Regions from separate parts of the Bradyrhizobium sp. 604_D8_N2_3 genome, predicted to be linked through region 2. Evidence: predicted binding sites of a transcription regulator. Region 2 holds the regulator's gene; the other holds the start of a gene.
What was found. Region 2 encodes PhoB, which activates phosphate uptake and scavenging genes when phosphate is short. Its sites were predicted from a motif close to TGTCATNNANCTGTCAT; they were not measured.
Positions count from the first base shown of each region.

Region 1: AB7245_RS14500 (inorganic phosphate transporter) is a predicted target of PhoB. The motif match lies at 1,849-1,865, and genes of this name have one in related genera.

Region 1 covers NZ_JBPWPM010000001.1:3,051,582-3,054,991, forward strand. Annotated here, with positions in the region: gene AB7245_RS14495 (M20 aminoacylase family protein) at 1-94, shown strand, start outside; gene AB7245_RS14500 (inorganic phosphate transporter) at 171-1,799, opposite strand; gene AB7245_RS14505 (UdgX family uracil-DNA binding protein) at 1,908-3,350, opposite strand; gene AB7245_RS14510 (putative DNA modification/repair radical SAM protein) at 3,350-3,410, opposite strand, start outside.
Region 2 covers NZ_JBPWPM010000001.1:9,011,225-9,014,634, forward strand. Annotated here, with positions in the region: gene AB7245_RS43345 (aspartate aminotransferase family protein) at 1-422, opposite strand, end outside; gene AB7245_RS43350 (GcrA family cell cycle regulator) at 879-1,391, shown strand; gene phoB (phosphate regulon transcriptional regulator PhoB) at 1,626-2,333, opposite strand; gene phoU (phosphate signaling complex protein PhoU) at 2,349-3,065, opposite strand; gene pstB (phosphate ABC transporter ATP-binding protein PstB) at 3,077-3,410, opposite strand, start outside.

The sequences.
Region 1 (3,410 bases), 6.0 Mb from region 2:
GCATCACCCAGCCTACAATTTCAACGACGAGGCGATCGTGTTCGGCACGTCCTATTGGGTCAAGCTGGTCGAGGAATCGCTCGCGGCGTCTTAACGCCGCCCCCCGAACCACAAACGAAAAGGGCCCGTGCATCGCACGGGCCCTTTGTCTTTGAGGCGCGTGATCGGCTTCAGAAGATCCGCGAGAAGATCACATACAGCGTGGCCGACAGCGCGATCGCGCAGGGCAGCGTCAGCACCCAGGCCATCAGCAGGTTGCGGATGGTCGCCATCTGCAGGCCCGAGCCGTTCGCGGCCATGGTGCCGGCGACACCCGACGACAGCACGTGGGTGGTCGAGACCGGCAGGCCGAACACGTCGGCGGCGCCGATCGTGGCGGCGGCGACCAGCTCGGCGGAGGCGCCCTGTGCGTAGGTGAGATGGGTCTTGCCGATCTTCTCACCGACGGTGACGACGATGCGCTTCCAGCCGACCATGGTGCCGAGGCCGAGCGCGATGGCGACGGCGACCTTCACCCAGGTCGGGATGAACTTCGTGGCGCTATCGAGGCCGCCCTTGTAGGCGTTCAAGGTCGCGACCTCTTCCTTGTTGAGGTCGTTTTCCTTGTCCTTCATCAGGAAGCGGATCGCTTCCGAGGTCAGGTACATGTCGTTACGGGTGTTGCCGACCACTTCCGCCGGTACCTTGTTGAGCGAGCCGTACTTCGCGACCTGGTCGCCGACATCCTTCACCAGCACCGACAGCGAGGGGTAGGTGCCTTCGCTGATGTGGTGCGAGGTGATGTACTGCGTCACCGCAGGACGAGGATCGCCGATGATCGAGTGACCGGCGCCCTTGGCCGCGATCACCTTGGAGGCGGCCTCCGAGACCTTCTGGAACTGGGCGACCTGGCTCTCCGGCAGCGCGCGGTTGAGCGCGTAAGCGGTCGGCACGGTGCCGATCAGGATCAGCATGATCAGGCCCATGCCCTTCTGGCCGTCGTTCGAGCCGTGGGCGAAGCTGACGCCGGTGCAGGTTGCGATCAGCAGGCCGCGGATCCAGAGCGGCGGCGCCTTGTTGCCTTCGGGCGCGGCATAGAGCGCAGGGTTGCGCACGATGAACTTGAGCAGCAGCAGCAGCACGGCGGCGCAGATGAAACCGAACAGCGGCGACAGCAGCAGCGCGTAGCCGATCTCGGTGGCCTTGCTCCAGTCGACGCCCGAGGTGCCGTCGCGGCCGCGCATGACGGCATTGGCGATGCCGACGCCGATGATCGAGCCGATCAGCGTGTGCGAGGAGGAGGCGGGCAGGCCGAAATACCAGGTACCGAGGTTCCAGATGATCGCGGCGATCAAGAGTGCGAACACCATGGCGAAGCCGGCGCTGGAGCCGACCTGGAGGATCAGCTCGACCGGCAGCAGCGAGACGATGCCGAACGCGACCGCGCCGGAGGACAGCAGCACGCCGAGGAAGTTGAAGAAGCCCGACCACATCACCGCGAATTCAGCCGGCAGCGAATGGGTGTAGATCACGGTCGCCACCGCGTTGGCGGTGTCGTGGAAGCCGTTGACGAATTCGAAGCCGAGCGCGATCAGCAGCGCGACGAACAAGAGGATGTAGGGCAGGAAGGTCGTCACCTTCGTGCCGGTCGCGTTGACGTCGACATAGATGCTGTAGGCAACGAACAGCAGGCCTGCGGCAAGGATGCCGAAGAACAGGATCATCGTGAGCGGGTTAAAACCCTTGTCGAGATTTGGCCTGGAAGCCGGCTGGACGGGCGTCGGATCGCCTACCGCACGGTCGAATGCAACGTCTGTCATTTTTGGACGCCCCTTAACTAATTTGAAGGGGCTATTGTCCGCGATGGATTTGAAGGCTGGATGACAACTGCGTCCTAAAGTCGCTTTCCCACCAGTATTCGCCAGTATTTAGGCGGCGCGTGGGGCTTTCTTCTGCAAACTGGCGGCAATCTTCAGGTCTTCGACAAAGCGCTGATATTCCAGCACTTTGGCTTCCGGATCAGGCAGCCGCAACAGATAGGACGGGTGCACCGTCACCAGTGCCTTGCGTCCCTCGGGCATATCTATGAGCCGGCCACGGGTCTTGCCGATCGGGGTGATCTTGCCGAACACGCTCTGCGCGGCGGTGGCGCCCATTGCCACGATGAGCTCGGGCTGGATTGCCGAAACTTCCCGCTCGTACCATTGCCGGCACGCCCGGATCTCCGGCGTCGCCGGCTTCTGGTGCAGACGGATCTTTCCGCGCGGCACGAATTTGAAGTGCTTGACCGCGTTGGTGACGTAGACCTTGTTGCGGTCGACGCCGGCTTCCTGAAGCGCACGGTCGAGCATCTGGCCGGCCGGGCCGATGAAGGGGTGGCCGGCGAGGTCTTCCTTGTCGCCGGGCTGCTCGCCGACCAGCATGATGGTCGCGTCTTTCGGGCCCTCGCCGAACACGGTCTGCGTCGCGTCCTTGTAGAGCGGGCAGGCGCGGCAGTGCGCGGCCTCCTCGCGGAGCGCTTCGAGATCGTCGGCAGCCAGCTTGCGTGGCATCGGAGCCTCCGGCCGCTTCTGGGGCTTGTGCGGATCGGTTGCGGCATTGGCGATCATGGCGCCGGTCATGCGCTCGGCGTCCTCGATCAAGGGCTTAATGATCGACGCCTCGGGCAGGTTCCTCCAGTATTTCTTCGGCATCTCCGTCTGCATCGCCTTCACCTTCAGCCGCGCCGGGTTGAAGATGCTGGCGTAGTAGCGCCGCCAGGTTTCCTCGAGCCGGTCTTCGCCGGGTGCTTCGCTCTTGCTCACGCCCGACGTGAACGAGAGCGCGTGGCCATCCCAATGCGCACACAGATCGGGTGTCAGGATCGACCATGGCATGTCGGCGAAGCGCTTGGCAAAGAACGGCGCGGCAAGCTCGACGATGTAATGCTCCGGCTCGAACCAGGCGACGTAATGCGCCGCGCGCTCGCGGCCGATCTCGCGGAAGCGCACGAAGGCATGCATCTTGTGCTCGTCGCGATGGACTGCTCTTGCCATGGCGGTGACTTGCGCGACATCAGGATTGGTCGCGACCTCGATGAGATCGTGATTGTCCTTCAATCGCCAGAGCAGGCGATAGAGGATCGCAAAGCGCTCGCCGTCGCGATGCAGGATCGCGGCCTTGGCGAGATCGACGAATTTTGCCGAGACGTTAAAGGTGCTGTCGTTCACCTCAAATATCGGAGACGGGGAGGGCGGTGCAAACAGCTCGGCTTCGCCGCCTTGTACGGTCCAGGTGACATCGGTTGGCTGCACATGATGCAGCACGAGGCTACGCGCGGCTTTGCGCCAGCCGTCGAAATCGGTTTCGGTGTCGAGGGTGATGTACTGCATCAGAAGCCAAACCCCAATTGTGTTGCCTTCGGCTTGAACCGTTCGATCAGCCGCGCCTCG
Region 2 (3,410 bases):
AGCGTTGCCAGCGTGCGGCCGTGGAAGGCGCCTTCGAAGGTGATGATGCGGTAACGTTCCGGATGACCCTTGGAGAAGTGATGATGGCGGACGAGCTTGATCACACCTTCCAGCGCTTCGGCGCCGGAATTGCAGAAGAACACGAAGTCCGCGAAGCTTTCGTTGCACAGACGCGCGGCGAGCTTCTCGCCGTCCGGGCTCTGGAACAGGTTCGACATGTGCCAGAGTTTGGTGGCCTGCTCTTGCAACGCTTTGACCAACGCAGGGTGAGCATGGCCGAGCGCATTCACCGCCACGCCCGAGGTGAAATCGAGATAGCGATCGCCATTGGTCGCAATCAGCCAGCAGCCTTCACCGCGCTCGAAACCGAGGTCGGACCTGGCGAAAACGGGGAGCAAATGCGGCGCTGCGCTGTTAGTCATGACGATCACTTGAATGTTGCGGACGGCGTGAGCGTGCATTGCGCAACGCACCATTGACCGGCCCGGAAAACGAAACGTGCCGCCTTTTAAGGGCGGCACGCGAGACTATCTTATGCCTGGTGAAACCGGTGTCAATGCCGCCCGGAAAGCCTCGCGAAACGCAGAATCCGTAGTCTTGCGGTGGCGATTTTGCGTATTTCCGCCACGGAACATGTGGAAGCGAGTCGGCGGACTCTTGCGCGTGAGTCACGCCATATTGTAGCGTTTGGCTTGTCAGATACGACATCTCGTGCAGCAGTTCTGATCCTCTAAGTCCTCATGTACCGGCGTAAGCGTTCGGGCGCATCTGGTGCGCCCGGCGAGCCTTAAGGGATTCTGGCGGCACGGGTTTTTCGAAGCTTAGGCATTCGCCGTGCGGCCGCCAGGATGGCAGGCGCCGGCGAAGGAAAGGGTGCAATGACCGTTTTGACCTGGTCGGATGATCGCGTCGAGCAGCTGAAAAAGCTCTGGGAGGCCGGGCTTTCGGCCAGCCAGATCGCCGCTGAACTCGGCAATGTGACCCGCAATGCCGTAATCGGCAAAGTGCACCGGCTCGGCCTGTCGGGCCGCGCCAAGAGCCCTTCATCGGCAGCGCCGCGGCCGCGCAAGGCACGCCCCGCCCAGCACATGATGCGGGTGACCCGCCCGATCGCGCGCGGCAACACCGCGCTGGCGCAAGCCTTCGAAGTCGAGGTCGAGGCCGAACCGGTCACCTACGACAACGTCGTGCCGATGAGCCAGCGGCTGTCGCTGCTGGAGCTGAACGAGGCCACCTGCCACTGGCCGGTCGGCGATCCCTCGAGCCCGGATTTCTTCTTCTGCGGCGGCAAGGCGCTCTCCGGCCTGCCCTACTGCGCCCAGCACTCGCGCGTGGCGTATCAGCCCGCGGCCGATCGCCGGCGCGCGCCGGCGAAGCCGGGTCCGCGCTGAGGTATCGGATTAGCTGACTACGAAGACGGCGCCGTCACGCGATGACGGCTCAACTCACTCGGTGTCGTCCCTGCGAACGCAGGGACCCATAATCCCGGCGCGTAGTTATTGCGCGGGATGATCACTCCGAGTCTTCGCCAAACCACTCCCTGTGGTTATGGGTCCCTGCGTTCGCAGGGACGACATCGAGGATGCGGTGGCAGCCCGCTAAATCACGTCTGCCACAGCAACCCCTTACGCTTGCTCCGCCTTCGCAAAGCGATCGTCCAGTGCGTAGCCCGCGCCGCGGACGGTGCGGATCGGGTCCTGCTCGCGGCCGAGATTGAGCAGCTTGCGCAGGCGCCCGATATGGACGTCGACGGTGCGCTCGTCGATGTAGATGTCACGGCCCCAGACGCTGTCGAGCAGCTGCTCGCGCGAGAACACGCGGCCGGGATGCTCCAGGAAGAACTCCAGCAGGCGATATTCGGTCGGGCCGAGATCGATCGGCCGGCCCGAGCGCGCCACGCGACGCTTGTCGCGGTCGAGCTCGATGTCGCCATAGGCGAGCACGGTGGCGAGCCGCTCGGGGCTGGCGCGCCTGAGCAGGCCCTTCACGCGTGCCAGCAGCTCCGGGACCGAGAACGGCTTGACGATGTAGTCGTCGGCGCCGGTCGCAAGGCCCCGCACCCGCTCGCTCTCCTCGCCGCGCGCGGTGAGCATGATGATCGGGAGCTGCTTGGTCTCGGGCCGGGTGCGCAGCCGCCGGCACAGCTCGATGCCGGAGAGGCCCGGCAGCATCCAGTCGAGCACGATCAAATCGGGGATGTGCTCCTTGAGGCGGGTGTCGGCATCGTCGCCGCGCATCACCGTCTCGACGTCATAGCCGTCGCCTTCGAGGTTGTAGCGGAGAAGCTCGGTGAGAGCTTCCTCGTCCTCAACCACCATAATGCGTGCGCCCATGGTGTTCGTCGCTCCTTAAGTGTTCGGGACCGTCGTGGCGAAGGTCGTCATGTCGCCCTTCGGCCGCTTGTCGGTGATCGCCTGGCCCTCGATCATGTAGAACACGGTCTCGGCGATGTTGGTGGCGTGGTCACCGATGCGCTCGATGTTCTTGGCGCAGAACATCAGATGGATGCAGAACGAGATGTTGCGCGGATCCTCCATCATGTAGGTGAGGAGCTCGCGGAACAGCGAGGTGCAGATGGCGTCGACTTCCTCGTCGCCCTTCCACACCGCCATTGCCGCCGGCAGATCGTGCGCGGCATAGGCGTCCAGCACCGACTTGACCTGTTGCTGCACGAGGTCGGTCATGTGCTCCAGACCGCGGAACAGCTTGAGCGGATGGAAATCCGTCTCCAGCGCCGCGACGCGCTTGCCCATGTTCTTGGCGAGGTCGCCGATCCGCTCGAGATCGGTCGCGACGCGCATGGCGCCGACGATCTCGCGCAGATCCACCGCCATCGGCTGGCGGCGCGCGATGGTGAGAACGGCGCGCTCCTCGATCTTCTTCTGGAGCGCGTCGAGCTCGGCGTCGATGGTCACGACGCGCTGGCCGAGCGCGACGTCGCGGCGGATCAGCGCGTCGACGGAATCGACGATCATGCGCTCGGCGATGCCGCCCATCTCGGCGACCAGGCGCGTGAGTTCCTGGAGGTCGGTGTCGAAGGCCTTTGCGGTATGTTCAGAACCCATGTTCCGTCTCCTCAGCCGAACCGGCCGGTGATGTAATCCTGCGTGCGCCGGTCGGTCGGCGACGTGAAGATCTTGCTGGTGTCGTCGAACTCGATCAGCTCGCCGAGATACATGAAGGCGGTCTTGTCGGAGACGCGCGCCGCCTGCTGCATGTTGTGGGTGACGATCGCGATCGTGTAGTTCTCGGACAGCTCCTGGATCAGCTCCTCGACCTTGGCGGTCGAGATCGGGTCGAGCGCCGAGCAGGGCTCGTCGAACAAGATCACCTCGGGCCGCACCGCGACCGTGCGGGCGATGCAGAGGCGCTGCTGCTGGCCGCCGGAGAGCGACAGGCCGGAGGCGTTG